2 linked regions of the Sphaerotilus montanus genome follow. The protein of the gene in region 2 interacts with the protein of the main gene of each other region in a pairwise test. Links are inferred from orthologs where the notes say so. Each region holds a gene or a part of one and is shown on either strand. Other genes may lie near its edges.

Region 1 (14,831 bases), 340 kb from region 2 along the record:
CTCGGCGTGTGATGCGCGGGTTCCGGATCAGTTCGATCGAATCTGTTCTGCGTGCCCGTCGCCCATCGACAGGCTGGCCAGCGCGGCGTCTGTCAGCGTGAGGCCCGCGGTGGTGAGTGAGGGGGGCGGTGCCGTTCGGCCGGTGACCCGCAGCCAGGCCTTGTGCAGCAGGACACCGGGCTGGAGCCGTCCGGTGGCCAGGCGTGCACCGATGTCGAACACCCGCAGCCAGCCCTTGTAGACGGCTGCGGTGCTTGCCGGTGTCGGCATGGCACGGGCGAGCGCGAGCATTCCCCAGGCCTTCCAGAGGATCGGTCGCCAGCACGCGGCCTGCCGGAGATGGGCGACGGCCTCGTCCCGGTGACCGCAGACCAGTGCACGGTGTCCGACGTACAGGCAGTTGTGGCGTCGCAGCAAGGCGATCTCCGGGTCGTGCGGGTCGAAGGCCTCGTCGAGACAGGCCAGCTTGTTGCGCTCGAACCGGTAGGCGCCTGCACCGGTGGCCAGGTGGTCCTGGGCGAGGACCTGGTTGCCCATGGCACGCTCGTACTTGATGGCCAGCGGCACGGCGATCAGATTGGCCGGAAAGTGGCGCGCGAGCGCGATGAAGTAGCGGTAGTCGGAGGCGCTGCGCACATGGGTGGCGAAGGGGCCGGCCGTGGCGAGTGCCTCGCGGGTGAGCAGGGTGGCTGGCAGCCAGTTCAGGTAGCCCCAGCGCATGTGCTGCAGCGTGTGCCCGTGGTAGACCATGGCGCAGTCGAGCCCGATTGCATCCAGAACCGCCCGTCCCCAGGCACCGACCGGCGCGCACCGCTGGTAGACGCGCAGGTAGTCGTCGCGGGTACCCGGGGGCAGATCCAGTGCACGGGATCCGATGGAGCGCGCGAAGGCGACGTAGGTTGTCGCGATGTCCGTGCAACTGTGCCGGATCGGCGGTCCCCCATCGCCCAGGTCTTCCAGGGACTCGGTGGCGACCCAGTGTTCGTCCGGATGGGCACGCAGGAAGGCCGTGGTCAGCGCCAGGAACTGCGGCCGCCATTCATCGTCCGAGTCCATGAAGGCGATGAAGCGACCCGTGGCGGCAGCGATGCCGGTATTGCGGGCTGTCGCCACACCCTGGTTGGCCTGGCGGATGAACCGGATGCGCGGATCCAGTCCGTCGAGTCGCTCGACCGTGCCGTCGTTCGAGCCGTCATCGATCACCAGCAATTCCCAGTCCTGGTGGGTCTGCAGAAGAATGCTGGCAACGGCGCGCCCGATCACGTCGACGCGGTTGTAGGTCGGCAGGATGATCGAGACTTCTGGCACTGGACAGTTCCCCTGGTATTTTCTGGAATAGTCTGGAGCGGCTCCCAGATACCGTGAAAACATGATATTTCACTTGGCCTCTGGTTCGTGAAATCTCTGGTTCAGGTTGGCTTGCAAACCGTCGAAGATGGTGGATCGGATTTGCATATTTATCATTTTCAAAAATGCAAGCAGCCGCCATTCCGTGAATACCCCCATTCAGCTGCGGGCTGCCGCTGTCGATGACGGAAGTTCACCTCTTTTTCCAAGGAGTCACTTCCGTGCCCAATTGCCCGACCCGAATCGCTCCATTCGTCGAACGTGCCTGCACGCTCCCGGCCATGCCCGAAGTGGCGCACAAACTCCTGCAGTCGTTCGACCGCGAAGACCTGCCGCTGCCGGAGATCGCCGGCCTGATCGGTCGCGACCAGACGCTGGCCGCCAAGGTGCTGCGACTGGCGAACTCGCCGCGCTATTCGCCGTCGCACACGGTCACTTCACTGGGTGATGCCTCGGCGTCCCTGGGGCTGCGGGCGCTGCGCGACCTGACGCTGTCGGCCAGCATGGTGGGGGCCTTCCCGGCGCTGAAGGATTTCGACCGGCTCTCGTTCTGGCGCGGCACGCTGGCCGTGGCCGCCTACGCCCAGCCGATCGCCCGTGCGCTCGATCTGGACGAGGACATGGCCTATCTGGGCGGACTGATGCTGCGCACCGGTCAGCTGCTGATGTGGATGGTCGAGCCGGCGCAGGCACGGTCGGTGGTGACCCGGGCCATCGACCTCGACAGCCGCATCGGTTACGAGACGCTCGTGTTCGGGTGTTCTCATCCGGAGGTCACGGCGGAGCTGGCGCAGCACTGGAAATTCCCGGCCGTGCTGGTCGAGGCCTTCCGCGCCGCGAACCAGCCGATGGCGGCGCGGCCCTTCTCCCGGCTGGCGGCGGCGCTGCGGCTGGCCAGTGTGGTGGCGGAATGCCGCGAAAGCGGCCGCCCTGTCTCGGAGGGGCTGCTGGCCGTGCAAGGGGATCTGGTGGTGCACCTCGGCCTGGATCTCGACTGGCTGGAGCAGCACCTCCCGGCTCACGAACTGGCCGTGTCCGGGGTCGATGCGCTGATGCACTGACGCCAGGCGGTTGCGGACATCGGGCGGCCGAGCTGGAATCCTTGCAGTTCGTCGCAGCCCAGTGCCCGCAGCGCAGCCGCCTGGGTATCGTCCTCGATGCCTTCGGCCGTGCACCGCAGCCGCAGGGCGCGGGCCAGTTCGATCACCGCCCGCACCAGCGCGAGCTGCTCGACGGCGTCCGGTTGCCGCAACGGCCGGACGAAGGACTGGTCGATCTTGAGGCGGTCGAAGCGGAACCGCTGGAGGTAGGACAGCGAGGAGTAGCCGGTCCCGAAATCGTCCAGGGCCAGCAGGACCCCGAGTGTCTTCAGTGCCGAGAGCTGCATCAGCGCGGTCTGCTCCTCGGCCAGCGCGGACTCCGTCACTTCCAGCTCCAGTCGATGGGGTGGCAGGCCGGAGTCGATCAGGATCTGTCGCACCTCGTCGATGAGGTGCGGGTCGTGGAGCTGGCGCACGGACAGGTTGACGGCCACACGCTGTGATGCCGGCCATGACGCCGCTTCGTGACACGCCTGTCGCAGCACCCAGGTACCGATCGAGGTGATGAGCCCTGACTCTTCGGCGAGCGCAATGAATGCGCCCGGGGCGAGGGTGCCGAGTCTGGGATGGTGCCAGCGCAGCAGCACTTCGGCGCCGGTGGCGTGTCCGGTACGGGCATCGAAGACCGGCTGGTAATCGAGGTCGAGTTCCTGCCGCGCGATGGCGTCGGCAAGCTCCCGCGTCACCAGCGCACGGTGCTGTGCACGTTGGCCGATCGCCTGGTCGAACACCTGCAGCCGGTCCCGCCCGGCGGCCTTGGCGGCATAGAGCGCCATGTCTGCCGAGCGCAGCAGTTCGACATCGCTGTCGCCATGTGCTGGCGCATGCGCCAGTCCCAGGCTGGCCCGCACATCGACCTGGAGGGCCTCCAGCTGGAACGGCGCCCGCAGCGCCATGAGCATCTGCCAACCGACGGATTCGGCGTGGCCCGGTTCGCTGTCGCCCGGCAGGATGACGGCAAATTCGTCGCCGCCGAGCCGTGCCAGCACCATGTCGGGCGTGGCGATGTCCGCCATGCGCCTGGCGACGGCCTGCAGCAGCGCATCGCCGACAGCATGGCCGTGGGCGTCGTTGATGTCCTTGAATCCGTCCAGATCGATCATCAGCAGGGCGACGGAACGCTGTTCGCTGCCCGCCGAAAAGCAGGCACGCAGGTGGTCCTGGAAGCCCCGCCGGCTCGTCTGGCCGGTCAAGCCGTCGGTATTGGCCAGACGCTGCAGTTCGCGTTCATGGCGGCGCATCGCCGTGGTGTCGGTGCCCAGGCCGCGCCAGCCCTGCACGACACCAGCGGGATTCAGCATCGGGCGCCCGCCCAGGCTCCACCACTGGCACTCCGTACCGGTCTGAAGGGGGACGACCAGATCGCGGAACGGTTTGGATCGGCCGAAGTGCCCCGCCAGCAACTGCCGCGCTGCATGACCCTCCGCGTCCTGTGGTGCCTTGGCAGCCAGCACCGCCACCAGCGACTGGCCAGGCAGCGCGCTTGCCGGTGTGCCCAGCACTTCCGACATGCGGGGCGAGGCGTGGGTGATGCAGCCCCGGGCATCGGTCTCCCAGAACCAGTCCTGCGAGGAGCCCTCGAACTCGCTCAGCAGCAGGCTGACCATGTGCGACTGCCGCTCGGCCTCGAATTCGGCCTCGCAGCGCCGCACGAATTCCCGGGACGTCACCAGCATGTCCTTGGACAGCACCAGCACGTAGGCGACCATGGCCAGCACGAGGAGCCGGTCGTTGTCCCGGCCGCTGATCCCGAGGACCACGATGTTGGCGAGGCCGAGCGAACCCAGCCAGACCAGCCCGACCTGCGGATTGCGTGCAAACCCCAGCGCGCCGGAACACAGCACACCGCAGGTGATCAGTCCGATCAGCAGCCGCAGCGGATCCGGTCCGATCAGGTAGAGCCAGGACGCCACACCCTGGTAGAGAAACCCGGTCAGCAGGGCCTGCAGCAGTCGGCGCGGGAACACGTTCATGCGCGCTTTCGTCGACGGCCGCCTGCGCCACCGGCTGTTCAGGATGGCCGGGTTGAGCAGCAGCGCCCCCAGCCAGAGCCCCGCGATGGACGGCGAGATCAAGGGACCCGCTGCGATGACGATCAGTCCGGCTGCCGCGACCATGGACAGGTGGTTGATCCAGTGCCCGTTGCGCCAGGTTTCGAGCTGGCGCGCTTGCAGCCGCTGACGCAGCGGTACGTCGGTGCTGCTGGTCTGCCAGCAACCTTGTATGGACCGCAAGCCAGCATGAATCCATTCATTCACACGTGATTGCGCGGATCTATGGTGGTTCAAGCGGTGAATCCTGCAGGGGGGGCCGACGATTATCCGCGGCTGCCACGATGGATTCCCGGACCGGTGCTGTCAGGCGGGCGCAAGGCAGTCAAGATGCCACATGCTGCCCGAAATGGTCATTCAGACGGCTCCCATGGCTTCGATCTGTTCGCCCAGCTCCATCCAGCGCAGCTCCAGTTCGGCGATGCGGTCGTCGAGTTCCTTGAGCCGACGGCCCTGCTCGGCGCGTGCTGCTGGTGACAGACCGGTGTCGCCGAGGGCGGCGAGCACGCGGGCGTGGTCCTTCTGCGCGGCCTCCAGCGCCTGCTCGGCCTGCTGCTGCTGCTTCTTCAGCGGCTTGGTCAGTTCGGCGAGCTTCAGACGCGAGGCGGTCTGGGCCTTGCGATCGTCCCGGCTGACCGGTGCCGACGCGGGGGCTTCCACCACCGGTGCGGCGATGATCGGGGCGGCGGGTGCAGTGACCTTCCGACTCTGCATGGCCCGGTCTTCCTCGCGGGCGCGTTTGGCCATTTCCTTGCTCTGCTCCAGCAGCCACTTCTGGTAGTCGTCCAGATCGCCGTCGAAGGGCCGCACCTCGCCGCCCGTCACCAGCCAGAACTCGTCGCAGACCTCGCGCAGCAGCGCCCGGTCGTGGCTGACCAGCATCACCGTGCCTTCGTATTCGTTCAAGGCCATGCTGAGCGCCTCGCGGGTGGTGAGGTCCAGGTGGTTGGTCGGCTCGTCCATCAGCAGCAGGTTGGGGCGCTGCCAGACCAGCATCGCCAGCACCAGCCGGGCCTTTTCGCCGCCGGAGAGCGACCCCACGGCCTGTCCCACCATCTCGCCCGTGAAGCGGAAGCGGCCGAGGAAGTCGCGCAATTCCTGCTCGCGCGCCTGGGGGCCGACATCGCGCGCCAGCCGGACCATGTGGGCGAGCGGGCCTTCTTCCAGTCGCAGCACGTCGAGTTCCTGCTGCGCGAAGTAGCCGATCGACAGGCCCTTGCCCTCCTGGATGTGGCCACCGAGCCTCTGGATCGCCCCGGCGAGCGTCTTCACCACGGTGGACTTGCCCTGGCCGTTGGCGCCGAGGATGCCGATGCGCTGCCCGGGCAGCACGGACTTGCTGATGTTCGAGACGATGACGTTGTCGCCATAGCCGACCGAGACATCGTCCATCACGATCATCGGGTTCGGCAGGCTCTGCGGCTCGCGGAACTCGAACTCGAAGTCGGCGCTGGTGAGGATCGGCGCCAGCTTGGTCATGCGGTCCAGGGCCTTGACGCGGCTCTGCGCCTGCTTGGCCTTGCTGGCCTTGGCCTTGAAGCGGTCGATGAAGCGCTGCAGGTGGGCGACCTTTTCCTGCTGCTTGGAGAAGGCTGCCTGCTGCTGCGACATGCGCTCGGCGCGCATCATCTCGAAGCCGCTGTAGTTGCTGCCGTAGCGGGTGACCTGGGTTTCGTCCAGGTGCAGCGTGACCTTGGTGACGGCGTCGAGGAATTCGCGGTCGTGGCTGATGACCAGCATGGTGCCGTCGAAGCGCAGCAGCCACGCTTCGAGCCAGACGAGTGCGTCCAGGTCCAGGTGGTTGGTGGGCTCGTCGAGGAGCAGCAGGTCCCCCGGGCACATCAGCGCCCGCGCCAGCTGCAGCCGCATCCGCCAGCCACCGGAGAAGCTGTTGACCGGCGCGTCGAGCTGGCTGACGCGGAAGCCCAGGCCGAGCAGCAGCGACTGCGCCCGAGCCGGCGCATCGAAGGCACCCACTTCACCGAGCAGGGCGTGGGCGTCGCCGATGGCGTGGCCGTCGTCGGCGGCTTCTGCCGCGGCCAGCGCGGCGCGGGCGGCCATCAGCGGCCGGTCGCCTTCGAGCACGAACTCGGTGGCGCCGGTCTCGGTCTCGGGCATGTCCTGCGCGACTTCGGCAATTTCCCAGCGCGGGGGCATCTCGACATCGCCCTGGTCGGACTGGAGCCGCCCGGTCAGCAGCGAGAACAGCGAGGACTTGCCCGCGCCGTTGCGGCCGACGAGCGAGGCCTTCTCGCCGGGTTGCAGCGTGAAGGACGCGTTCTGGAGGACGATCTTGACGCCGCGGCGCAGCGTGATGGACTTGAACTGGAGCATGGGGGGCCGCGCGGGGCGGATCAGCGGTTGTCGGCGACGGTCTTGAGCGCGGCCAGGGATTCGGAGAGGTCGATCACGGCCATGGCGTAGTACGCGGACCAGTTGTAGCGGGTGATGACCCAGAAATTATCGGTGCCGGCGACGAAGCTGGGCGCCTCGACACCGTTGCGCAACTCCACCAGCGCGAGCTTGCCAGCGTGCTGCTGGCCGGCGGGGCTGAGCAGCGCGCCGCGCTGGGCGAGTTCCGCGGCGGTGAAACTGGGCAGTATGTCGGGCACGAGCAGGGCTTCGCGGTCCGCGTCGGTCGTCGGGGGGAGCACGTCGTAGTGCGTGGCCATGCCCTTGACCCAGCCATGTCCGGCCAGGTAGTTGGCCACGCTGCCGATCACGTCCGGGGTGCTGCGCTGCAGGTCGGTGCGGCCGTCGCCGTCGAAGTCGATGGCGAACTTGAGCCAGGTGCTCGGCATGAACTGCGGCATGCCCAGTGCGCCGGCGTACGAGCCCTTCAGGCTGAGCGGATTGATCCTGTCGCGCGAGGCGAGGGCGAACAGCGCCTCCAACTCGTCGCGGAAGAACCCGCTGCGGTCGCTGCGGCCCCGCGGGAAGTCGAAGGCCAGCGTCGCCAGTGCGTCCACGGCGCGGAAGCCGCCGGTCTGGCGCCCGTAGATCGTCTCGACGCCGATGATCGCGACGATGACCCGCGCCGGCACGCCCCAGCGTTCTTCGGCCTGCCGCAGCCATGCTTCGTTGTCGCGCCAGAAATTGACACCTTCGCGCACGCGCAGCGTGTCGAGAAAGCGCGAGCGGTAGACCTTCCAGTTCTTGGCCGCCGGGCTGGCCGCGGGCATGATGAACTTGGCGACCTGGGCCTGGTAGCGTGCTTCCGACAGCGTGGTGGCGACGACCTCCTCGTCGAGTTCCGGGTGGCGCTGGACGAGGTCCTTGATGAAGGTGGCGACATCCGCCCGGGCTTCATAGCCGGGAGGCGGGCCAGGGACCACCGGCGCGCGTGTCGCGGCCATGGCGGGCCAGAGCGGGCTCAGCAGCAGCGCCGAACACAGGGTCGCGCGCAGGATTCGAAGAACAGACATGGCCCGATTGTCGCCGCTTTGGCACACTGCAGGAAAACACCCCCTGGAGACGCCCATGACCCACCCCGATGAATCCCTGCTGCTGCGCACCCAGGACGCCCGCGGCGTCGTGACCCTGACGCTCAACCGTCCGCAGGCGTTCAATTCGCTCTCCGAGGCGATGCTGGCAGCCCTGCAGACCGAACTGGACGGGCTGGCCGATGACCCGTCGGTGCGCTGCGTCGTGCTGGCGGCGGCCGGGCGCGCCTATTGCGCGGGCCACGACCTGAAGGAGATGCGCGCCGAGCCGAGCCTGGGCTACTACCGCGACCTGTTCACCCGCTGCGGCAAGGTGATGCTGGCGATCCAGCGTCTGCCGGTGCCGGTGATTGCCCGCGTGCATGGCGTGGCGACGGCGGCGGGCTGCCAGCTGGTGGCGACCTGCGATCTGGCGGTGGCGGTGGAGACAGCGCGCTTTGCGGTGAGTGGCGTCAACCTCGGTCTGTTCTGCGCGACGCCCAGTGTGGCGCTGTCGCGCAACGTCGGGCGCAAGACGGCGTTCGAGATGCTGGTGACGGGCGAGTTCCTGTCCGCCAGCGAGGCCCTCGCCAAGGGACTGGTCAACCGTGTCGTGCCGGCGCAAGCGCTGGATGCGGAAGTCGAGCGCCTGGTTGCCAGCATCGTCGCCAAGCCACGCGCCGCGGTGGCGATGGGCAAGGCGCTGTTCTACCGCCAGCTGGAGATGGGGGTCGAGGCCGCCTACCAGACCGCCGTGCAGACCATGGCCTGCAACATGATGGACGAGAGTGCGCTCGAAGGCGTGCAGGCCTTCATCGACAAGCGTCCGCCCAACTGGTGAGCGATCGGCTCAATTCCGCGGACAGATGGTCGATACCGGTCTATCGGTGGGGGTCCGAAGATGTCTGATCTGGTCCATTGCATTTACGCCAGCACGGCCACGCGCGACCTGAGTGCAGACGAGCTGCTGGCACTGCTGGCGCGTGCGCGGGTGTGCAATGCCGCGCTCGGCGTGACCGGCATGCTGCTCCATGACCGGGGCAACTTCTTTCAGGTGCTGGAAGGCCCGGAGGCGGTGGTGGCACGGCTGTATGCCCACATCGCCACCGATCCACGGCACCACCGGGTGGTCGAGATCATCCACGAGCCGATCGCCCGGCGCAGCTTCTCGGCCTGGACGATGGGATTCGCCCGACTGGACGAGGCGGACCGTGCGCAGATACCGGGGCTGAATGACTTCTTCGGCGCCGGCCATGCGCTGAACCAGATCGATGGGGGACGGGCCAGGAAACTGCTGGAGGCCTTCAGTGCCGGACGCTGGCACCGGCGTGTGCAGGTGAGCGATGCGCCGGTCTGACATGACCGTCCCCATGCCGCTGCCGCTGCCCCGGTTCTCTTTCGCGTTCCAGCCGATCGTGCAGGCGACCAGCGGCACGGTGGTGTCATACGAGGCGCTGATCCGCGGACCGGACGGCGAATCGGCGCACAGTGTGCTGAGCCGTGTGCCACACGGTGCCCTGCACGAGTTTGATGCCCACGGCCGCGCAGTGGCCATCGCGCTGGCGGCCCGGCTGGGCCTGTGCACCCAGCTCAACCTGAACTTCCTGCCGCAGAGCCTGTTCAGCCAGCGGGATTTCCTGACCCCGATGCTGGAGGCGGCGAGCCGCAGCGGCCTGCCGATCGACCGCCTGGTGCTGGAGGTCACGGAGGGCGAGGTGATCGATGACGTGGCGCGTTTTGCCGGGCTGATCAAGCGCTACCGGGCCCAGGGGCTGAAGCTGGCGATCGATGACTTCGGTGCGGGCTACTGCGGGCTGAACCTGCTGGCGGAGTTCCAGCCCGACGTCCTCAAGCTCGACATGGCGTTGCTGCGCGGCATCGAACGCAGTGGCCCGCGCCAGGCGATCGTGCGCGCCATCCTGAGTGCCTGTACCGACCTGGGCATCGACGCCATCGCCGAGGGTGTCGAGACGGTGGATGAATTCTGCTGGCTGGCCGATGAGGGCGTGTCCCTGTTCCAGGGCTACCTGTTCGGCCGACCGGGTTTCGAATCGCTGCCCGCAGCGGTGTTGCCGGCCCGCGGCTGAGCGGGGCCGCTGTCGCTCACATGCCCGCGTAGTTCGGTCCGCCGCCACCTTCTGGCGTGACCCAGACGATGTTCTGGGTCGGATCCTTGATGTCGCAGGTCTTGCAGTGCACGCAGTTCTGCGCGTTGATGACGAGCTTGTCGTGGCCGTTGTCGGTCTTGACGAACTCGTAGACACCGGCCGGGCAGTAGCGTGACTCTGGCCCGGCGTACTTCGCGAGGTTGATCTCCACCGGCACACGCGCATCCTTGAGCGTCAGGTGCGCGGGCTGGTGTTCCTCGTGGTTGGTGTTGGAGATGAACACCGAGCTGAGGCGGTCGAAGGTGATGACACCGTCCGGCTTCGGATACTCGATCTTCTCGCACTCGGCCGCCGGGCGCAGGTAGGCGTGGTCCGGCTTGTCGCGGTGCACCGTCCACGGCGGGGCGGCGAAGCCGAGCTTGGGCAGCAGCCACTGCTCGATGCCCGTCATCAGCGATCCGACGTAGACCCCCTTCTTGAACCACTGCTTGAAGTTGCGCGACTTGTCGAGTTCGGCGTGCAGCCAGCTGGACTCGAACGCGGTCGGGTAGGCCTTGAGTTCGTCCTGCTGGCGGCCGGCGGCCAGCGCCTCGAACGCGGCTTCGGCGGCGAGCATGCCGGTCTTGATCGCGGCGTGGCTGCCCTTGATGCGTGCGGCGTTCAGGTAGCCGGCGTCACAGCCGATCAGCGCGCCGCCCGGGAACACCGTCTTCGGCAGGCTCAGCAGGCCGCCGGCGGTGATGGCCCGCGCGCCGTAGCCCAGGCGCTTGCCGCCTTCCAGGTATTGGCGGATCGACGGGTGCGTCTTCCAGCGCTGCATCTCCTCGAACGGGCTCAGCCACGGGTTCTTGTAGTCCAGGCCCGTGACGAAGCCGAGCGTGACCTTGTTGTCTTCGAGGTGGTAGAGGAAACCACCGCCGTAGGTGTCCGCGTTCATCGGCCAGCCCGCGGTGTGGATGACCAGACCGGGCTGGTGCTTCGCCGGATCGATCTCCCAGAGTTCCTTGATGCCGAGGCCGTAGCTCTGCGGGTCCTTGCCTTCGTCGAGCTTGAACTTGGCGATGAGCTGCTTGCCGAGGTGGCCGCGGGCGCCTTCGGCGAACAGCGTGTACTTGCCGTGCAGTTCCATGCCGATCTGGAAGCTGTCGCTCGGTTCCCCGTCCTTGCCGACGCCCTGGTTGCCGGTGGCGATGCCCTTGACGCTGCCGTCGGCGTGGTACAGCACCTCGGCCGCCGTGAAGCCGGGGAAGATCTCGACGCCCAGCGCCTCGGCCTGCTCGCCCATCCAGCGCACGACGCTGCCGAGGCTGACGATGTAGTTGCCGTGGTTGTGGAAGCAGTCGGGGATGAGGGCCTGGGGCGTCTTCGTGGCACCGGTCTCGGTCAGGAACAGCACTTCGTCGGCGGTCACTGGCTGGTTCAGCGGTGCACCGCGTTCCTTCCAGTCCGGGAAGAGTTCGACCATCGCGACCGGGTCCATCACGGCACCCGAGAGGATGTGCGCCCCCGGCTCCGAGCCCTTCTCGATCACCACGACCGACAACTCCCGGGCCTGCGCCTCGGCAAGCTGCTTGATGCGGATGGCGGCGGCCAGTCCGGCAGGGCCGGCTCCGACGATGACGACGTCGTACTCCATCGCGTCGCGGGGGCCGAACTGGTCGAGGATCTCCTGGGGGCTCATGGGCGTCCTTGTAATGGCGGGGTCTGGGTCATGCGGGCGGACGAGATTCTAACGGCCCTCAGACAAAAAAAGAACGACCGTTCTTTTTTGGCGTCGTGAAACCCTGCCGTGCGTCAATTGGCACCTCCGATGATCTTCAGAAGATAACTGGCGGAAGTCAGGCATTTCTCCGTTTTGTTCAATTCGGGGGCACCTATGCTGGCTGTATCGGCTTGCAGACGGGATGACCCGCTTAGCCGGTACTGTCTGGTCAACGTGGGGTGTGTGATGCTGGGTCTGCTGGTTACCGAATTCGTGAACATGGTCGAAGCGCGCTTTGGCGCACCGGTGGCGGACGCCATCCTCTTCGGCATGGACGTTCCTGCCGGGCACGACGATGAACTGCTCGACACCTACCCGGCCGCCCAGCTCCAGGTCCTGTTCGATGCGCTGTCGCGCCGTGTGGGTGAGACGCCGCATGCGCTGCTCCAGCAGTTGGCCAGCCGGCTGGTCGGCCACATCCGGATCGCCAATCCGGACGTCTTTGCCCGCCACGCCGACCTGTTCGGCCAGATCACCGCCGATGGCGACGATGTCGTGCTGCGCTCCTACGAGATCGACGAGTCCGAGGCCGAAGAAATCGAGCTGCTGCTGGGCGAGCGCCAGCAGGCCGAGCGGCTGGTCCGCGGCCTGCTCGACGATCTGGCCCGCTACGAACGCCGCCGCGTGCCCGCACGCCGCTACCCGGCAGCCGCCGCGCTGATGCATGTGCGCGCCCTGATGCGCTGAATTCCACGGCGTCTTCCGAGGCGCCGGGCCGGTGCAGCGGCGGTGACAGGACGCCCGCATGGGGCGTGCTATCTTCAGGTGAAGATTTCGACCAACATCGATCCACACCGAAAGAGGAGCAATTCCATGAGCTACCCCATCGATCTGTCCGGCCGCGTGGCCCTCGTCACCGGTGCTTCCAGTGGTCTGGGGGCTCAGTTCGCACGGGTGCTGTCGCGGGCGGGTGCCGCGGTGGTCCTGGCGGGTCGGCGCACCGACCGCCTGAAGGCCTTGCGCGCCGAACTGGAGGCTGCGGACGGCGACGCCCACGTGGTCGAACTGGACGTCACCGACATCGACAGCATCAAGTCGGCCGTCGCCCACGCCGAGACCGAAGTCGGCGTGCTCGACATCCTGATCAACAACTCCGGCGTCAGCACGACCCAGAAGCTGGTCGATGTCACCCCGGAAGACTTCGACTTCGTGTTCGACACCAATGTGCGCGGCGCCTTCTTCGTCGCGCAGGAAGTCGGCAAGCGCATGGTGGCCCGTGCCCGCGGCGCCGCACCGGGCACCTACACCGGTGGCCGCATCGTCAACATCGCCTCGATGGCCGGCCTGCGCGTGCTGAGCCAGATCGGCCCCTACGCGATGAGCAAGGCGGCGGTGATCCACATGACCCGCGCGATGGCGCTGGAGTGGGGCAAGTTCGACATCAATGTCAACGCCATCTGCCCCGGCTACATCGACACCGAGATCAACCACCACCACTGGCAGACCGACGCCGGCCAGAAGCTGATCCACATGCTGCCGCGCAAGCGCCTGGGCACGCCGCAGGACCTGGACGCGGTGCTGATGATGTTGTGCGCCAACGAGAGCCGCTTCATCAACGGCGCCATCATCCAGGCCGACGACGGCTTCGGCCTCTGAACTGCGGGGGACGCCGATGAGACGCAACCTGACGCCGATGGAGGCGCGCATCGTCGCGGTGCTGCTGGAGAAGGAGGCGACGGTGCGCGACTCCTACCCGCTGTCGCTGAACGCGCTGTGCGCCGGCTGCAACCAGAAGACGGCACGCGAGCCGGTGATGACGCTGGGCGAGGCCGAGGTGCTGGCCGCGATCGAGGAGCTGAAATCGCTGAGCCTCGTCAACGAAGTCAGCGGCACGCGGGTCGTGCGCTACGAGCACAACCTGGCGCGGGTGCTTGGGGTGCCGGGCGCGGCGGCGGCGCTGCTGACGATGCTGATCCTGCGCGGACCGCAGACGGCGGCCGAACTGCGCCTGCATTGCGAGCGGTTGCACCGTTTTGCCGATGTCTCGTCCGTCGAAGGGTTCCTCGACGAACTCGCCGAGAAAGAGCCGCCGCGGGTGCGCAAGCTGCCGCGGGCGCCGGGTGCGCGTGAATCACGTTGGGCGCACCTGCTCTGCGGCGACGCGGGGCTGGAGGCGGCGTCCACCGAGTCGGCGGCGGGCGGCGCGGTCGATGCCGGGCTGGCGGAAGAAGTGGCGGTGCTGCGCGCCGAAGTCCACGAGTTGCGCGGACAGCTCGGCCGGATTGCCGCGGCCCTCGGCGTGGAGCTGTGACGATGCGGTTCGAGATTCCCGACGAAGCCAGCATGCGCTTCACCCACGAGATGGTGCTGCCCATCCGCTGGGGCGACATGGACGCGATGGGCCATGTCAATAACACCATCTACTTCCGCTACCTGGAGATCGTGCGGATCGACTGGTTCGAGCGCCTGGGTTCGCAGCCGGACCCGCGTGGCACCGGCCCGGTGATCGTCAACGCCTTCTGCAACTTCTACAAGCAGCTGGAGTTCCCCGGCGACGTGGTGGCGCGCCACTACGTCTGCAACCCGGGGCGCAGCAGCTTCGACACCTACATCACGCTCGGCCGCACCGACGACCCCGGCGTGGTCTACGCGGCCGGCGGCGCCAAGACGGTGTGGGTGGACTTTCCCGCGCAGAAATCGGTACCGCTGCCCGACGCGATCCGGGCGCTGGTCTCGGGTGAGTGACCGGAGCTTGCTGATCGGCCTGCTGGTGCTGGTGGCGCTGCAGGCGGTCGGGCTGGCGTGGCTGGTCTGGCGCCGACTGACCGATCCCGCCGCGCCAGTCGACGACCCCGAGCGCCTGCAGGCCACTGCCGACGCCATCATCGACGCCGGCCATGCCCACAGCGAGCGGGTCGAGCGCGAACTGCGCACCGAAGTGCAGGGCAGCGCCCGCGGCACCCGCCAGGAGCTGAACGCGGCGTTGGCCCAGTTCCAGCGCCTGCTGCTGACCCAGACCGGCGAGGCCAGCCGCACCCAGTCCGAGCACCTGCGCCAGCTCACCGAGGCCAACGACCGCCGCCTGGCCGGGCTGCAGCAGT
Region 2 (15,216 bases):
CCGCCAACGGCGCCTACGACCGTGCGATCAAGCTCTACGAGCGCATCGAAGGCCGTGCGGCCGGCACCCTGCTGTCGCAGCAGGCGCAGCTCGAACAGGCCTATCTGCTGTACAAGCAGCAGGAAAAGGCACGCGCGCTGGCCGTGGTCGAACGCTTCCTGAAGCTGCACCCGACCAGCCCCGCAGGCGACTATGCCTACTACCTCCAGGGGCTGATCAATTTCAACGACGACCTCGGCCTGTTCGGCTCCATCGCCAGGCAGGACCTGTCCGAGCGCGACCAGCAGGCCTCGCGCGACGCCTACCAGAGCTTCAAGCAGCTCGTCGACCGCTTCCCCGAGTCCAAGTACGCACCCGACGCCAAGGTGCGCATGAAGTACATCGTCAACGCGCTGGCCTCCTACGAGGTGCATGTGGCGCGCTACTACTACATGCGCGGCGCCTACCTGGCCGCCGCCAACCGCGCCCAGCAGGCACTGCAGGACTTCCGCGGCGTGCCGGCCGCCGAAGAAGCCCTGTTCCTGATGGCCGCCAGCTACGACAAGCTCGACCTCGCGCCGCTGCGTGACGACGCGCAACGCGTGCTGAAGACCAACTACCCGCGCAGCGAGTGGATCGGTCGCGACTACGACGAAAAGGCGCGCTGGTGGCGCCTGTGGTGACCGGCTGAGCGCCTGGCGCTAGACCGGCGTCGTGGCGTGCGACGCCGACGCAGCGTGGGCCTCCGCCAGCTCCCGCAGCCACGCCAGCGCCAGATCCTCGCTCGCCAGTGGTGTCATCGGCGGCAGTGCAGCCCGCAGGCGCCTCCCGTAGCCCATCTGCACCAGCCGGCTGTCGCACACCACCAGCAGGCCGCGGTCGGTCTCGCTGCGGATCAGCCGTCCGGCGCCCTGCTTCAGCGCGATCGCGGTTTCGGGGATGAAGTAGTCATTGAAGGCGTTGCCGCCCTCGGCTTCGAGCTGCCGGCTGCGTGCCTCGGCCAGCGGATCGTTCGGCGGCGGGAACGGCAGCTTGTCGATCAGCACGCACTGCAGCGCATCCCCCGGCACGTCGATGCCTTCCCAGAAGCTGTGCGAGCCGACCAGCACCCCGCGCGGCGCGGCCAGGAACTGCGCCAGCATGGCCCGCTTCGGCGCCTCGCCCTGCACGAACACGGCAATGCCGTCCGGCGCCAGCCGCTCGCGCAAGGCAGCGCCGATCTGCTGGAGTGACCGCAGCGTGGTCGTCAGCACGAAGGTGCGGCCGCCCAGCGCCTGTGCACAGCGTCCGGCCAGTTCGGCCACCGCGCCCGGATGCGCCGGCTCGCCCGGCTTGGGGAAGCGCGTCGGCACATACAGCCGGGCGTGCGCCGCGTAGTCGAAGGGGCTGCCGGCCTGCAGCGTGCGGGCCTCCTCCATGCCGACGCTGCGGGTGAACCAGCTCAGCGCCGGATCCGCGCCCAGCGTGGCCGAGGTGAAGATCCACGCCCGGCTGCCACCCTCGACCTGCGCGCGCAGCGTCTCGCGGATGTCCAGCGGCGCTTCGGTCAGGCGGGCCTGGTGGGTGGTCAGGTCGATCCAGCGCACATGGTCGTGCGCAGGCGCCTGCAGGAAGGCTTCGACACGGGCCGCCAGCGCCCGCGCCCGGTCTTCGAGCTTGGCCAGATCGGGGCCACCATCGGCCACGGCGACCAGGTGCTCCAGCATCTCGGCGCTCACCGTGCGCACACGCTCCAGCGCCTCGGTGAATTCGGGGCGACCTGCGCGCTCCTCCCAGCGCAGCCGCACGGCGCCCCGCAGCGGCCCCGCGCTCGCCAGCCGCAGCTCGCGTGCCGCCAGCTCGCAGCGGGCGGCCAGTTCGGTCCATGGGCCGAAGCCGCGTGCCTCGGTCAGCCCGACCGCCAGCAGATCGCGGCTGAAGTCGAGCAACTGGCTGGTGCCGAGCATCTTGCCCAGGAACTGCACGCCGGCCTCGTTGAGCTGGTGCGCCTCGTCGAAGACCACGGCGTCCACCGTCGGCAGCAGCTCGGCCATGCCGGTGTCCTTGAGCGCCATGTCGGCGAAGAACAGGTGGTGGTTGACCACGACGATGTCCGCCTGCAGGGCCGTTCGGCGCGCCTGCACGACGTGGCACTGGCGGAACTTCGGGCACTCGCTGCCGAGGCAGTTCTCCCGGTTCGACGTCACCAGCGGGATCACGGGCGAGCGTTCGTCGAGGCTGTCCAGTTCGGCCAGATCCCCCGTGCGGGTGCCCTGCGCCCAGACCTCGATGCGCGCCAGCTGGCGCATCGCCTGCCGGTCCGGCCATTCGCTGGTGTGGCGGGCCTGCTCCAGCCGGTGCAGGCAGAGGTAGGAGCCACGCCCCTTCAGCAGCGCGATCTGCACCGGCAGGCCGAAGGTCTGCATCAGCCGGGGAAGATCGCGCAGGAAGAGCTGGTCTTGCAGGCTCTTGGTCGCCGTGCTGACCATCGCCCGCAGCCCGGACAGCAGCAGCGGCACCAGGTAGGCGAAGGTCTTGCCGACCCCCGTGCCGGCCTCGGCGACCAGCACGCTGCGCGACTCCAGTGCCTCGGCGACGGCGTCGGCCAGGTCCGTCTGCACCTCGCGCGACTGGAAACGGCGATCGGCCTGCGCCAGCTCGCCGTCCGCGGAAAACGCCTGCGCCACTTCCGCGCGCAGCGGGGATCGTGCGCTCGTTGCCGCTATTCGCTCTGGCGTTGACTTCATGGGCAGGAAAAGCGGGTTGAACCGTTTATAGTTTTCGACATGACACCGGACTCCCCTGGATATCGATTATTGGCGGCCACAGGCATCGACCGCGGTGATCGACTGTATCAACAAGATCAGGTGGAGGTCTTCACGCACCCTCGCGCCGAAGGTTGCCTGCTGGCCATTCTTGCCGACGGCATGGGTGGCAAGAGCGGGGGCCGCAAGGCCGCCGACCAGGTGCTGCTGATCGCCCGCCAGCTCTTCGAGCGCTTCGCGCCGGCCAAGGACTCCGCGTCCGAACTGCTGCGCAAGATCGTGCTCGAATCGCACCTGATGATCAAGCTGACCGCGATCACCTCCGAACAGGAGCCGCACAGCACCCTCGCCGCCTTCCTCGTCCTGCCCAACCGCGAGTGCCACATCATCCACGCGGGCGACTCGCGGGTGTATGTGTTCCGCGGCTCGAACATGCTCACGCGCACCTTCGACCACTCGCTGGTGCAGCGCATGGTCGAAGATGGCGAGATCAACGAGGAAGAGGCGAACGACCACCCCCATGCCCACCTGCTGACCGGCTGCCTGGGCGCGGACGAGGACCCGCCCATCACCGTGGCCCGCATGGACCGGCTGGAAATGGGCGACTCGCTGCTGGTGTGCAGCGACGGTCTGTGGCACTACTTCACATCGCGCGAGCTGGGCACCATCGTCAACGCGCTCAAGCCGCGGGATGCCAGCAAGATGCTCATCAGCAAGGCGCGCCAGCGTGCCCGGGGCGGCGGCGACAACCTCTCGCTCGCCCTCGTCCGGCTCGACACGCTGGACTGACGGCCCCCCAGGGGATCAGGTCAGCGACGTGTCCACGTCGCGCCGCTCCAGCGCCATGAACTCCTCGGACTGCATCTCCGTCAGGCGCGAGACGGTGCGCGGGAATTCATGCGACATCGGACCTTCGGTGTAAAGCTCCTCGGGCGGCACGGCGGCCGAGATGATCAGCTTCACGCGCCGGTCGTAGAGCACGTCGATCAGCCACGTGAAGCGCCGCGCCTCCGACGCCAGCCGTGGCGGCATCATCGGCACGTCCGACAGCAGCAGCGTGTGGAACTGGGTCGCCAGTTCCAGGTAGTCGTTCTGCGAGCGCGGCCCGCCACACAGCTGCTTGAAGTCGAACCAGACCACCCCGCCCGCCTTGCGTCGGGCATGGATGACGCGGTTCTCGATGCGCAGCTCGGGCGATTCGTCCTTCACCTCGGCCAGTTCGTCGAAGGCCTGCGTCATGGCGGCGTCCGCCTGCGCGCCCAGCGGCGTGTGGTAAAGCTGGACATGCTGCAGCGTGCGGCGGCGGTAGTCGGTGCCGTTGTCGACGTTGATGACTTCGAGCTTGGCCTTGAGCAACTCGATGGCCGGCAGGATGCGGTCGCGGTGCAGCCCGTTCGGGTACAGCTCGTCGGGGTGGAAGTTGGACGTCGTGATGATCGACACCCGGTTGGCGTACATCGCGTCCAGCAGCCGGTGCAGGATCATCGCGTCGGTCACGTCGGCGACGTGGAACTCGTCGAAGCAGATCAGCCGGAAGCGCCGCCCGATGCGCTTGCCCAGTTCGTCGAGCGGATTGGCGATGCCCTTGAGTTCCTGCAGCTCCCGGTGGACTTCGCGCATGAACTCGTGGAAGTGCAGCCGCGTCTTGCGCTGCAGCGGCACGGCCTGGAAGAAGCTGTCCATCAGGAAGCTCTTGCCCCGCCCCACCCCGCCGTGCATGTAGACACCGCGCGGCAGCGGCGGCCGGATCAGCGCCTTGGTCAGCACATTGCTGCGCCGGGACTTGTAGGCGATCCACTCGTCCTGGCAGCGCTGCAGGGCGGCCACGGCGCGCAGCTGGGCCGGATCAGCCTGGTAGCCGCGCTCGGCGAGGGTCTGGTGGTAGATCTCGGTGACGGTGGGCATGGTCGACAAGGCCTGGACAGGACGGAAAGAAGAACAACGGAAAAAGGGGCGACTCGCGCCGCCCCTGATGGTTGCATGCTGCGGGCGGAACCCGCGCAGGCTCAGAAATTGAGCGTGCGCTTGTCCACGGCCAGCGCCGCTTCCTTGGTGGCCTCCGACAGCGACGGGTGCGCGTGGCAGATGCGGGCGATGTCTTCGGCCGAGGCCTTGAACTCCATCGCGACCACGGCTTCCGAGATCAGCTCGGAGGCCATCGGACCGACGATGTGCACGCCCAGGATCTCGTCGGTCGTGGCGTCGGCCAGGAACTTGACGAAGCCGGTGGTGTCACCCAGCGCGCGCGCGCGGCCATTCGCGAGGAACGGGAACTGGCCGGCCTTGTACGCCACGCCGTCCGCCTTGAGCTGCTGCTCGGTGCGGCCGACCCAGGCGATTTCCGGGCTGGTGTAGATCACCCAGGGGATGGTCGCGAAGTTGACGTGGCCGTGCTGACCGGCGATGCGCTCGGCCACTGCCACGCCTTCTTCCTCGGCCTTGTGCGCCAGCATCGGGCCGCGCACCACGTCACCGACCGCCCACACGCCGGGCAGGTTGGTCTTGCAGTCGGCGTCGACGACGACCATGCCACGCTCGTCCAGCGCCAGGCCGACGGCTTCCGGGTTCAGGCCGATGGTGTTGGCAACCCGGCCGATCGACACAATCAGCTTGTCCACCGCCAGCGTCTGCTCCGCACCCTTGGCGTCGGCGAAGAACACGACCACGCCGTCACCCGACGCGTCGACCTTGGAGATCTTCACGCCGAACTCGAACTTCAGGCCCTGCTTCTTGAACGCCTTCAGCGCTTCCTTGGCCACGCCTTCGTCGGCGGCGCCCAGGAAACCGGGCATCGCTTCCAGGATGGTGACTTCTGCACCCAGGCGGCGCCAGACCGAGCCCATCTCCAGGCCGATCACGCCCGAGCCGATCACGCCCAGCTTGGCCGGCACCGCGCCGATGCGCAGCGCGCCGTCGTTCGACAGGATCTTCTCTTCATCGAACGCAGCACCCGGCAGCGCGCGGGCGTTGGAGCCAGTCGCGACGATGACGTTCTTGGCCGTCAGCACTTCGTTGGCAGCGCCCGCGACGTTGATTTCATAGCCGCCTTCGACCGCCTTGGCGAACGAGCCGCGGCCGTGGAAGAAGCTGACCTTGTTCTTCTTCAGCAGGAACAGGATGCCGTCGTTGTTCTGCTTCACGACGGTGTTCTTGCGGCCGACCATCTTGGCCACGTCCATCTTCAGGTTGTCCAGGCTGATGCCGTGGTCGCCAAAGTGGTGGGCGGCGTGCTCGTAATGCTCCGAGGACTGCAGCAGGGCCTTGGACGGGATGCAGCCGACGTTGGTGCAGGTGCCGCCAGGGGCCGGGCCGCCCTTCTCGTTCTTCCATTCGTCGATGCAGGCGACCTGGAAGCCCAGTTGTGCTGCGCGGATGGCAGCGATGTAGCCGCCGGGGCCGCCGCCGATCACGACGACATCAAATTGCTTGGACATGGTGAATTCCTGAAGTCTTGGCAGAACGCCCCCGAAGGGGCGTCCGAAATCACGTCAGTTCGACGCAGAGGCGCAGAGGTCGCTCAGATGTCGAACAGCAGGCGGGCCGGGTCTTCCAGCGCTTCCTTCATCGTCACCAGACCCAGGACGGCTTCGCGGCCGTCGATGATGCGGTGGTCGTAGGACATCGCCAGGTAGTTGATCGGGCGCACCACGACCTGACCGTTTTCCACCACCGCGCGGTCCTTGGTCGCGTGCACGCCCAGGATGGCCGACTGCGGCGGGTTGATGATCGGGGTCGACAGCATGGAGCCGAAGGTGCCGCCGTTCGAGATCGAGAACGTGCCGCCCGTCAGGTCGTCCATCGAGATCTTGCCTTCCTTGGCCTTCTTGCCAAATTCGGCGATCTTCTTCTCGATGTCAGCGAAGGTCATCTGGTCAGCGTTGCGCAGGATCGGCACCACCAGGCCACGGGGCGAACCGACGGCGATGCCGATGTCGAAGTAGCCGTGGTAGACGATGTCGTTGCCATCGACCGAGGCGTTCAGGACCGGGAACTTCTTCAGCGCAGCGACCGCGGCCTTGACGAAGAACGACATGAAGCCGAGCTTGATGCCGTGTTCCTTCTCGAACTTGTCCTGGAAGCGCTTGCGCATGTCCATCAGCGGCGCCATGTTCACTTCGTTGAACGTGGTCAGGATGGCGTTCTGCGACTGCGACTGCAGCAGGCGCTCGGCCACGCGGGCACGCAGGCGGCTCATCGGCACGCGCTGTTCGGCGCGGTCACCCAGGGCCACCGGCGCAGCGGGTGCGGCCACGGCCGGCGGCTTGGCAGCCACCGGCGCCGGAGCCGCCTTGGCCCCCGCGGCGACGGCACCCAGCACATCACCCTTGGTGACACGGCCATCCTTGCCGGAGCCGGCGACATCGCCGACGCTCAGGCCGTTGTCGGCCAGCAGCTTGGCAGCAGCGGGCATGGCGACATCGCCCTTGCTGGCGGCCACGGGTGCGGCGGCCACTGCCGTCGTGGCAGGAATGGCCGCGATCTGCAGCGGGCTGACCGCCACCTGTCCGTCGGTGTCGATCTTGGCGATCACCTGTTCGCTGGCGACCGTGCCGCCGTCGCCGACGACCAGTGCAACCAGCACGCCAGCGGCGGGCGCCGGCACTTCGAGCACGACCTTGTCGGTCTCGATCTCGATGAGGATCTCGTCGATCGCCACGGCATCACCGGGCTTCTTCTTCCACTGCAGCATGGTTGCTTCCGCAACCGACTCGGACAACTGGGGGACTTTGACTTCAACAATGGCCATGATGGTAGGAACCTGTTTGGATTACTTGGTGAGCACGAAGCCCTTGAGCTTGCCGAATGCCTGGTCGAGCAGCGTCTTCTGCTGCTCCTGGTGCAGGTGCGCGTAGCCGACCGCCGGCGATGCAGAGGCCGGACGACCGGCGTAGCCGAGCTTCTGACCGTCCTGCATGTTCTCGTGGATGTAGTGCTGCACGAAGAACCAGGCGCCCTGGTTCTGCGGCTCGTCCTGGCACCACACGAGGTCGGTCAGGTTCGGATACTTCTTCAGTTCGTTGGCAAACGCCTTGTGCGGGAAGGGATAGAGCTGTTCGACGCGGAGGATGGCCACGTCGCCGGACTTCTTCTCTTCGCGCTTCTTGACCAGGTCGTAGTAGACCTTGCCCGAGCAGGCGATGACACGCTTGACCTTCTCCGGATTGATGTCGGCCTTCTGCTCCGCGATGACGGTGCGGAATTCGCCCTTGGTGAAGTCGCTCACCGGCGAGGTCGCATCCTTGTTGCGCAGCAGCGACTTCGGCGTGAACAGCACCAGCGGCTTGCGCAGCGAACGCACCATCTGGCGGCGCAGCACATGGAAGATCTGGCTGGCCGTGGTCGGCTGCACGATCTGCATGTTGGTGTCGGCAGCCAGCTGCATGAAGCGCTCCAGACGGGCAGAGGAGTGCTCCGGACCCTGGCCTTCGTAGCCGTGCGGCAGCATCAGCGTCAGGCCGTTGACGCGGCCCCACTTCACTTCGCCGGAGGCGATGAACTGGTCGATCACGACCTGCGCGCCGTTGGCGAAGTCACCGAACTGCGCTTCCCAGATGGTCAGCGTGTTGGGTTCGGCCGCGGCGTAGCCGTATTCGAAGCCCAGCACGGCCTCTTCCGACAGGATCGAGTCGATGACGGTGAACGTGGCCTGGTTGTCGGCGACGTGCTGCGCGGGGATGTAGGTGCCTTCGTCCCACTTCTCGCGCTTCTGGTCGTGGACCACGGCGTGGCGGTGCGTGAAGGTGCCACGGCCGCAGTCTTCGCCCGACAGGCGCACCGGATAGCCGGCGGCGACCAGCGAGGCAAAGGCCATGTGCTCGCCCATGCCCCAGTCGACGTTGACCTCGCCACGGCCCATCGCGGCGCGGTCGTCGTAGACCTTCTTGACCAGCGGGTGCGGATTGACGCTGGCGGGAATCGTCGTCAGGCGCTCGGCCAGACGCTTCCACTCGGTCAGCGGGATGGCGGTGTCGGCAGCATCGGTCCACTTCTTGCCGAGGAAGGGCGCCCAGTCGACCGCGTACTTGCTCTTGAAGTTGCTGATCACCGGATCGATGGTGTGACGACCCTGGTCCATCGCGGAGCGATAGTCCTTGAACATGTCGTCACCCAGCGTCTCGCCCAGACCCTGGGCGGACAGCTTGTCGGCGTACAGGCGGCGGGTACCGGGATGCGCGCTGATCTTCTTGTACATCAGCGGCTGGGTCAGGGCCGGGGTGTCCTGCTCGTTGTGGCCCAGCTTGCGGAAGCAGATGATGTCCAGCACCACGTCCTTGTGGAACGCCATGCGGTAGTCGAGCGCGAACTGGGTGGCCAGCACGACCGCTTCCGGATCATCGCCGTTGACGTGCAGCACCGGCGCCTCGACCATCTTGACGATATCGGTGCAGTACAGCGTCGAGCGCAGGTCGCGCGGGTCCGCCGTGGTGAAGCCGATCTGGTTGTTGATGATGATGTGGACCGTGCCGCCGGTGGAGTACCCCCGCGTGGCCGACAGCATCAGCGTTTCCTGGTTGACGCCCTGGCCACCGAAGGCCGAGTCACCGTGCACCAGCACCGGCAGCACCTGGGCACCGGTCTTGTCCTCGCGGCGGTCCTGGCGGGCGCGCACGGAGCCTTCGACCACCGGGTTGACGATTTCCAGGTGCGACGGGTTGAACGCCAGACTCAGGTGGACCGGACCGCCGGGGGTGGAGATGTCCGAACTGAAGCCCTGGTGGTACTTCACGTCGCCGGCGGGCAGATCTTCCGGAGCGGTGTGGTCGAACTCGGCGAACAGGTCCTTGGGCATCTTGCCCAGGGTGTTCACCAGCACGTTCAGGCGGCCGCGGTGGGCCATGCCGATGACGATTTCCTGGATGCCCTTCTGGCCGGCACGCTGGACCAGTTCGTCCATCGAGGCGATGAAGCTCTCGCCGCCTTCCAGCGAGAAACGCTTCTGGCCGACGTACTTGGTGTGCAGAAAACGCTCCAGGCCCTCGGCGGCGGTCAGGCGGTCGAGGACGTGCTTCTTCTGCTCGGTGGAGAACGACGGCTTGCTGCGGACCGACTCCAGGCGCTCCTGCCACCACCGCTTTTCGGTCGGCTCGGTGATGTGCATGATCTCCGCGCCGAGGGTGCCGCAGTAGGTCTCGCGCAGGGCCTGCACGATCTCGCGCAGCGTCATGCTGTCGGACTTCGTGAAGTACGTGTTCGTGGCCGAGAACGTGATGTCCATGTCGGCCTCGGTCAGGTCGTAGAACGCCGTCTCGAGTTCGGGGATCTTGGGGCGTTCGGTGCGCTTGAGCGGATCGAGGTCGGCCCAGCGCGAGCCGAGCGAGCGGTAGGCCGCAATCAGCGACTGGACATGGACCTGCTTGCGTGCGACGGCCAGATCGGCTTCGCTGGCCTTGTGCGCAAAGGCGTTCGCCGTGGCACGCTGGGCGAAGGATTCGATGACAGGGGCATGCGCCACGTCGCGGCTGTCGGAGCCATTGGCGGCGGGAACGTGCTGGAGCGCGTCGAAGTAATCGCGCCAGTTGTCGGGCACCGAGCCCGGATTGTCGAGGTACGCCTCATACATTTCTTCGACGTAAGGGGCATTGCCACCGAAGAGGTACGAGTTCGTCCTGTATTGCTGCATCATATTTCGCTCACCTTGCGCCCTGGTATCCGGGGCTCCGATGGGTTGGACAACCTTCCGCGACACGGCTAAACCGATTGGCGGATCGCGACCCGCCTTAGCTGTTGCCAGGAAAGGGGACGGGAAGGACCTATAAAGTCAAGCCAGAGACTTTAGCACCTGCAGTGAGGTGCCTGGCATGTCGTTTTGGCGCGCACCGGAACAGATTGTGGTCAAAATGACGCACAGTCACCGCGAACAGATGCTCCAAGTCGCAGCAGAGGCTGCAGGGGTCGTGTGGCACGACAGTCTCCTTCGTTCTTCTTGCGTCCAGTGTCTTGCGGAACATGCCATGGCCTCCGGCAGAGGCTGCAGCAATACCGCAATGCGCTGGTCTCGCTTGTCATCTGATAGTTATCCACTCGCGCACTGACCACTCACTGACGGGCAAATGGTGCGGCCAGCGGCTCCCCCACAAACACACCCTGCTGCGGCCACGCCACGCTCTTCCAGTAGGCTTCCAGCGCGGTGCTGCCTTGCAGGTAATGGAGCAGCAGAATTTGCGGATGGGGGAACTTCTGCAGATGGTTGCACGGTTCGCTGACAGTTCCATAACTGGCAGTGGCTCCCGCATCCAGCCAGTCGAGCACCGTGCTCTGTCCACCAGTGCGGTCGAGTTGCCCACCGAACGAGGTCAGGTGATCGGCCAATGCCCCCGGCACCCAGTCGATCGCATCCGCCCCGAGGAACTGTGCCACCCCGGTCTGCACGAGCACCACCCGGGAGGTTTCGCGCGGCAGATCGCCATGGCCCAGGTGGTTTTCCAGCCCGATGCGGCGCTGCAGGCCGGCCGGCGGAAACAACGAGGAGCGCACGCTGCGCGCGGCATCGGCTGTCGTCATGAAATGCGCCTGTACCGGAGCCGCCCCCACCAGACCAAGGGTGTGGTCGGACGATGCACCACGGTCGATGAGACGGCGCGCGCGGTCCGCATCGGAAGCAGCCAGCAGCATCGACGGACGCAACCCCAGATCCTTGAACGGGGCCGCAGAAGCAGAATTGAAATACGGTGAAACCGGGCGGCGACCGCAGGGCTGCTCGCACGCCTGGGCATCGAACCCCAGCGTCACGGCCGACGTGATCGACTGGCACTCGACCGCATGGGGCTGCACCCAGGCAAGCGCCAAGGCCTGCACGCCACCATCGAACTGCTCGTCGATGCGGCGGCGCAGGCGCTCCAGATCGGCGACCGAGAGGCGGGACTGCACGGGCAGGTCGATGCGCAGGACATGGCCGTCCGGAATGCGGCGGACACGCCGGTAGTACTCGCCGACTTCGACCGAGTACGGATCAGCCGTGTTGATGACCAGCCCGAGATCCCCTGCATGCAGGCGACCGATGACACGGGGAACACGCGTCATCGGTCGCGGCCGCGGTCGCACCGATGGTGTCGATGCAGCGGCAGTACCGGAAGCTGCCTGCGGGCCTGCGTCTGCGGGCTGGGCCAAAGCAGGTCCGGCCCCCACCATGATCAACAGACCGCAGACAACAAAACCAAGGGACTCCCGCATCCAGTGTTTCGCCATGCAAAAATAGGCATTGATTTTCAAACGAGTCACCATGACGAAAAAGGACAGTTCCAGCCAGACACCGGCCATTCAGGTGATGGACCGCATGTTCACCCTGCTGAATGTGCTGGCGGCGCACCAGGATCCTGTCTCGCTGAAACTGATCAGCGAGCAGACGGGTCTGCACCCGTCAACCGCACACCGGATCTTGAACGATCTGGCCATCGGCCGCTTCGTGGACCGGCCTGAAGCGGGCAGTTATCGCCTCGGAATGCGACTTCTTGAACTGGGCAATCTGGTCAAGGCCCGGCTGGACGTGCGGGACGCGGCTTTGGGGCCGATGCGGGAGTTGCACAAGCTGACCCACCAGCCCGTCAATCTCTCGGTGCGTCAGGGCGACGAGATCGTCTACATCGAACGCACCTATTCCGAGCGTTCAGGCATGCAGGTGGTGCGCGCAGTCGGCGGCCGCGCCCCACTGCATCTGACATCCGTCGGCAAGCTGTTCCTTGCGCACGACGATCCGCAGCGGGTGCGCAGTTACGCCACGCGCACGGGCCTGGCCGGACACACCCGCAACAGCATCACCGATCTGCCACTGCTGGAGCGCGAGCTCGCACGGGTGCGACAGACCGATCTGGCCCGGGACAACGAAGAACTGGAACTGGGCGTGCGGTGCATGGCGGCCGGCATCCATGATGACCAGGGCCGCCTGATCGCCGGACTGTCGATCTCGGCACCCGCCGACCGCCTGGAAGAAAGCTGGTGTGACAAGCTGCTGGACACTGCTGCCGCGATTTCCACGGCACTCGGGCACCACCAGCCCTGACCAGGCCAGAGAATGCCGGCCCTCAGGACACCGAAGCGGGCGAACGCACCGGGGGACTCGGCACATGCTGCACGGGCCGCACCGCGTCGGACGACTCCAGCCAGCGACGCACCCGCTCGGCATCGCCCAGGCGGGAGTACTTGCCCGCCGAATCCAGGAACACCATGATGAGATGCCGCCCTGAAAGCCGCGCCTGCATCACCAGGCAGCGCCCGGCCTCGACGATGTAGCCCGTCTTCTGGAGACCGATTTCCCAGGTTGGATTCGTCACCAGCTTGTTGGTGTTGTGGAACTGGAGCGTGCGGTGGCCGAGTGCCACCTCCAGTTCCGGCGAGGTCGACAACTGCCGCAGCAGCGGGAAGTTGTAGGCCGTCTTCACCAGTCTGGCCAGATCCGAGGCGCTGGACTGGTTGTCGCTGGACAGGCCAGTCGGTTCCACATAGCGGGTACTGGACATGCCGAGCGTGCTGGCCTTGCGGTTCATGGCGGCCACGAATGCAGGCAACCCGCCCGGATAGTGGCGTCCGAGCGCGTGCGCAGCGCGATTTTCGGACGACATCAGCGCCAGATGCAGCAACTCGCCCCGGCTGAGTTCGGTGCCGACCACCAGTCGGGACCGGCTGCCCTTCTCGGTGTCGATGTCTTCTTCCGTGACCTGGAGCATCTCGTCCATCGGTGCCCTGGACTCCACGACCACGATGGCGGTCATGAGCTTGGTCAGCGAGGCGATCGGCAGCACCGCCTGGGAGTTCTTGCTGAACAGCACCTCGGAGGTGTCCTGGTCCACCACCAGCGCGACGCTGGATTTCAGATCCAGCGGATCACGCGTGGCGTGCAGTCCCCCCGCCTGGCCAAAGGACAACCGCAGAGGCTCGGTGACCGGCACCGGCCGGACAGCACGGTTGGCGACCTTGCGAACCTTGCCGGCATGGGCCTTTCCCTTCGCGGCATGCGGCGCAGCATCGACTGCACCGGACACCAGCATCAAAACCCCCAGCACCAAGGATGCCCACTTCGACGAAGTCCGCGCCAGACTCAGTTTTATTTGATTCACAAAATACCTTTGGATACCGCACGACAGGACACTGATTTCAGTCTAGGTTAAGCAAACCACTGCCCGCAAGGCCCGCAAGCCTTGATGATTTTCAGTTTTGTCCCCCTGTTCGCGCGATACCTGTGTCAACCCTGCGCAGCGACTCGCTCGGCCTTGCTGTGCAGCTTGTTCAAGGCGGCCAGATAGGCCTTGGCCGATGCGACCACGATGTCCGGATCCGAGCCGACACCGTTGACGACGCGGCCGCCATGTTGAAGCCGAACCGTGACTTCTCCTTGAGACTCCGTGCTGCCGGACGTGATGGCATTCACGGAATAAAGCAAAAGCTCGGCTCCGGACGCCAGCTTCGACTCGATCGCCTTGAGGGTCGCGTCCACCGGGCCGTTGCCGTCGGACTCGGCGTGGTATTCGGTCGGCCCTGCGGAAAACGCCACCTTCGCGTGCGGCCGCTCGCCCATTTCGGACTGCTGCGAAAGCGCCAGAAGGCGGTAGTGCTCCACATCGGCGCTGACGCTCTCGTCACTGACGAGCGCCAGGATATCCTCGTCGAAGATCTCGCTCTTGCGGTCGGCCAGGTCCTTGAACTTCATGAACGCGGTGTTGACCTCGGCCTCGGACTCCAGCGAAATGCCGAGATCCTGCAGGCGCTGCTTGAAGGCATTGCGGCCCGAGAGCTTGCCCAGCACGATCTTGTTGGCCGCCCAGCCCACGTCCTCGGCACGCATGATCTCGTAGGTGTCACGCGCCTTGAGCACACCGTCCTGGTGGATGCCGGAGGCGTGCGCAAAGGCATTCGCACCGACGACCGCCTTGTTCGGCTGCACGACGAAACCGGTGGTCTGCGCGACCATGCGCGAGGCCGGCACGATCTGCGTCGCATCGACGCGCAGCGCCAGATCGAAGTAGTCACGGCGGGTCTTCACCGCCATCACGATCTCTTCGAGCGAGCAGTTGCCCGCGCGCTCGCCCAGACCGTTGATGGTGCATTCCACCTGGCGTGCACCACCGATCTTGACACCGGCCAGCGAGTTCGCCACCGCCATGCCGAGGTCGTTGTGGCAATGCACCGACCAGATCGCCTTGTCCGAATTCGGGACGCGCTCGCGCAGGGTCTTGATGAAGTTGCCGTACAACTCCGGGATCGCGTAGCCGACGGTGTCGGGGATGTTCAGCGTGGTGGCACCCTCGTCGATCACGGCTTCCAGCACGCGGCAGAGGAAATCCACGTCCGAGCGGTAGCCGTCTTCGGGCGAGAACTCGATGTCGCCGCACAGGTTGCGCGCGAAACGCACCGACAGCCGTGCCTGCTGCAACACTTCCTCGGGTGTCATGCGCAGCTTCTTCTCCATGTGCAGGGCACTGGTGGCGATGAAGGTGTGGATGCGCGCCGAGTTGGCACCCCGCAGCGCTTCGGCCGCGCGCGCGATGTCGCGGTCATTGGC

The links.
Region 1: the proteins of BDD16_RS17000 (region 2) and BDD16_RS18520 interact in binary tests that used the Escherichia coli proteins (3 or more experiments, as listed by UniProt). The link is inferred for Sphaerotilus montanus from one-to-one orthologs.

The regions. Positions count from the first base shown.
Region 1 is NZ_JACCFH010000001.1:4,071,633-4,086,463, forward strand. What follows is about bases 4,345-7,337. They hold BDD16_RS18520 (ABC-F family ATP-binding cassette domain-containing protein), read right to left. Parts: upstream 6,833-7,337; coding sequence 4,856-6,832; downstream 4,345-4,855. Other genes in these bases: BDD16_RS18515 (putative bifunctional diguanylate cyclase/phosphodiesterase), read right to left, coding at 4,345-4,681; mltB (lytic murein transglycosylase B), read right to left, coding at 6,853-7,337. Also shown: BDD16_RS18505 (glycosyltransferase family 2 protein), read right to left, coding at 28-1,308; BDD16_RS18510 (HDOD domain-containing protein), read left to right, coding at 1,629-2,408; more of BDD16_RS18515, read right to left, coding at 2,366-4,344; more of mltB, read right to left, coding at 7,338-7,923; BDD16_RS18530 (enoyl-CoA hydratase), read left to right, coding at 7,979-8,761; BDD16_RS18535 (BLUF domain-containing protein), read left to right, coding at 8,822-9,277; BDD16_RS18540 (EAL domain-containing protein), read left to right, coding at 9,279-10,007; BDD16_RS18545 (electron transfer flavoprotein-ubiquinone oxidoreductase), read right to left, coding at 10,024-11,709; BDD16_RS18550 (heme NO-binding domain-containing protein), read left to right, coding at 11,977-12,477; BDD16_RS18555 (SDR family oxidoreductase), read left to right, coding at 12,604-13,386; BDD16_RS18560 (YceH family protein), read left to right, coding at 13,403-14,041; BDD16_RS18565 (acyl-CoA thioesterase), read left to right, coding at 14,044-14,475; BDD16_RS18570 (DNA recombination protein RmuC), read left to right, coding at 14,468-14,831. UniProt on the Escherichia coli protein: Genetic data indicate it may be involved in ribosome assembly or function.
Region 2 is NZ_JACCFH010000001.1:3,729,263-3,744,478, reverse strand. The notes cover bases 7,292-10,669. They hold BDD16_RS17000 (2-oxoglutarate dehydrogenase E1 component), read right to left. Parts: upstream 10,348-10,669; coding sequence 7,492-10,347; downstream 7,292-7,491. Other genes in these bases: odhB (2-oxoglutarate dehydrogenase complex dihydrolipoyllysine-residue succinyltransferase), read right to left, coding at 7,292-7,470. Also shown: BDD16_RS17030 (outer membrane protein assembly factor BamD), read left to right, coding at 1-662; BDD16_RS17025 (DNA repair helicase YoaA), read right to left, coding at 681-2,705; BDD16_RS17020 (PP2C family protein-serine/threonine phosphatase), read left to right, coding at 2,745-3,512; cell division protein ZapE, read right to left, coding at 3,528-4,628; lpdA (dihydrolipoyl dehydrogenase), read right to left, coding at 4,730-6,157; more of odhB, read right to left, coding at 6,241-7,291; BDD16_RS16995 (TIGR03790 family protein), read right to left, coding at 10,761-11,981; BDD16_RS16990 (IclR family transcriptional regulator), read left to right, coding at 11,944-12,720; pbpG (D-alanyl-D-alanine endopeptidase), read right to left, coding at 12,743-13,705; BDD16_RS16980 (2-isopropylmalate synthase), read right to left, coding at 13,900-15,216. UniProt on the Escherichia coli protein: E1 component of the 2-oxoglutarate dehydrogenase (OGDH) complex which catalyzes the decarboxylation of 2-oxoglutarate, the first step in the conversion of 2-oxoglutarate to succinyl-CoA and CO(2).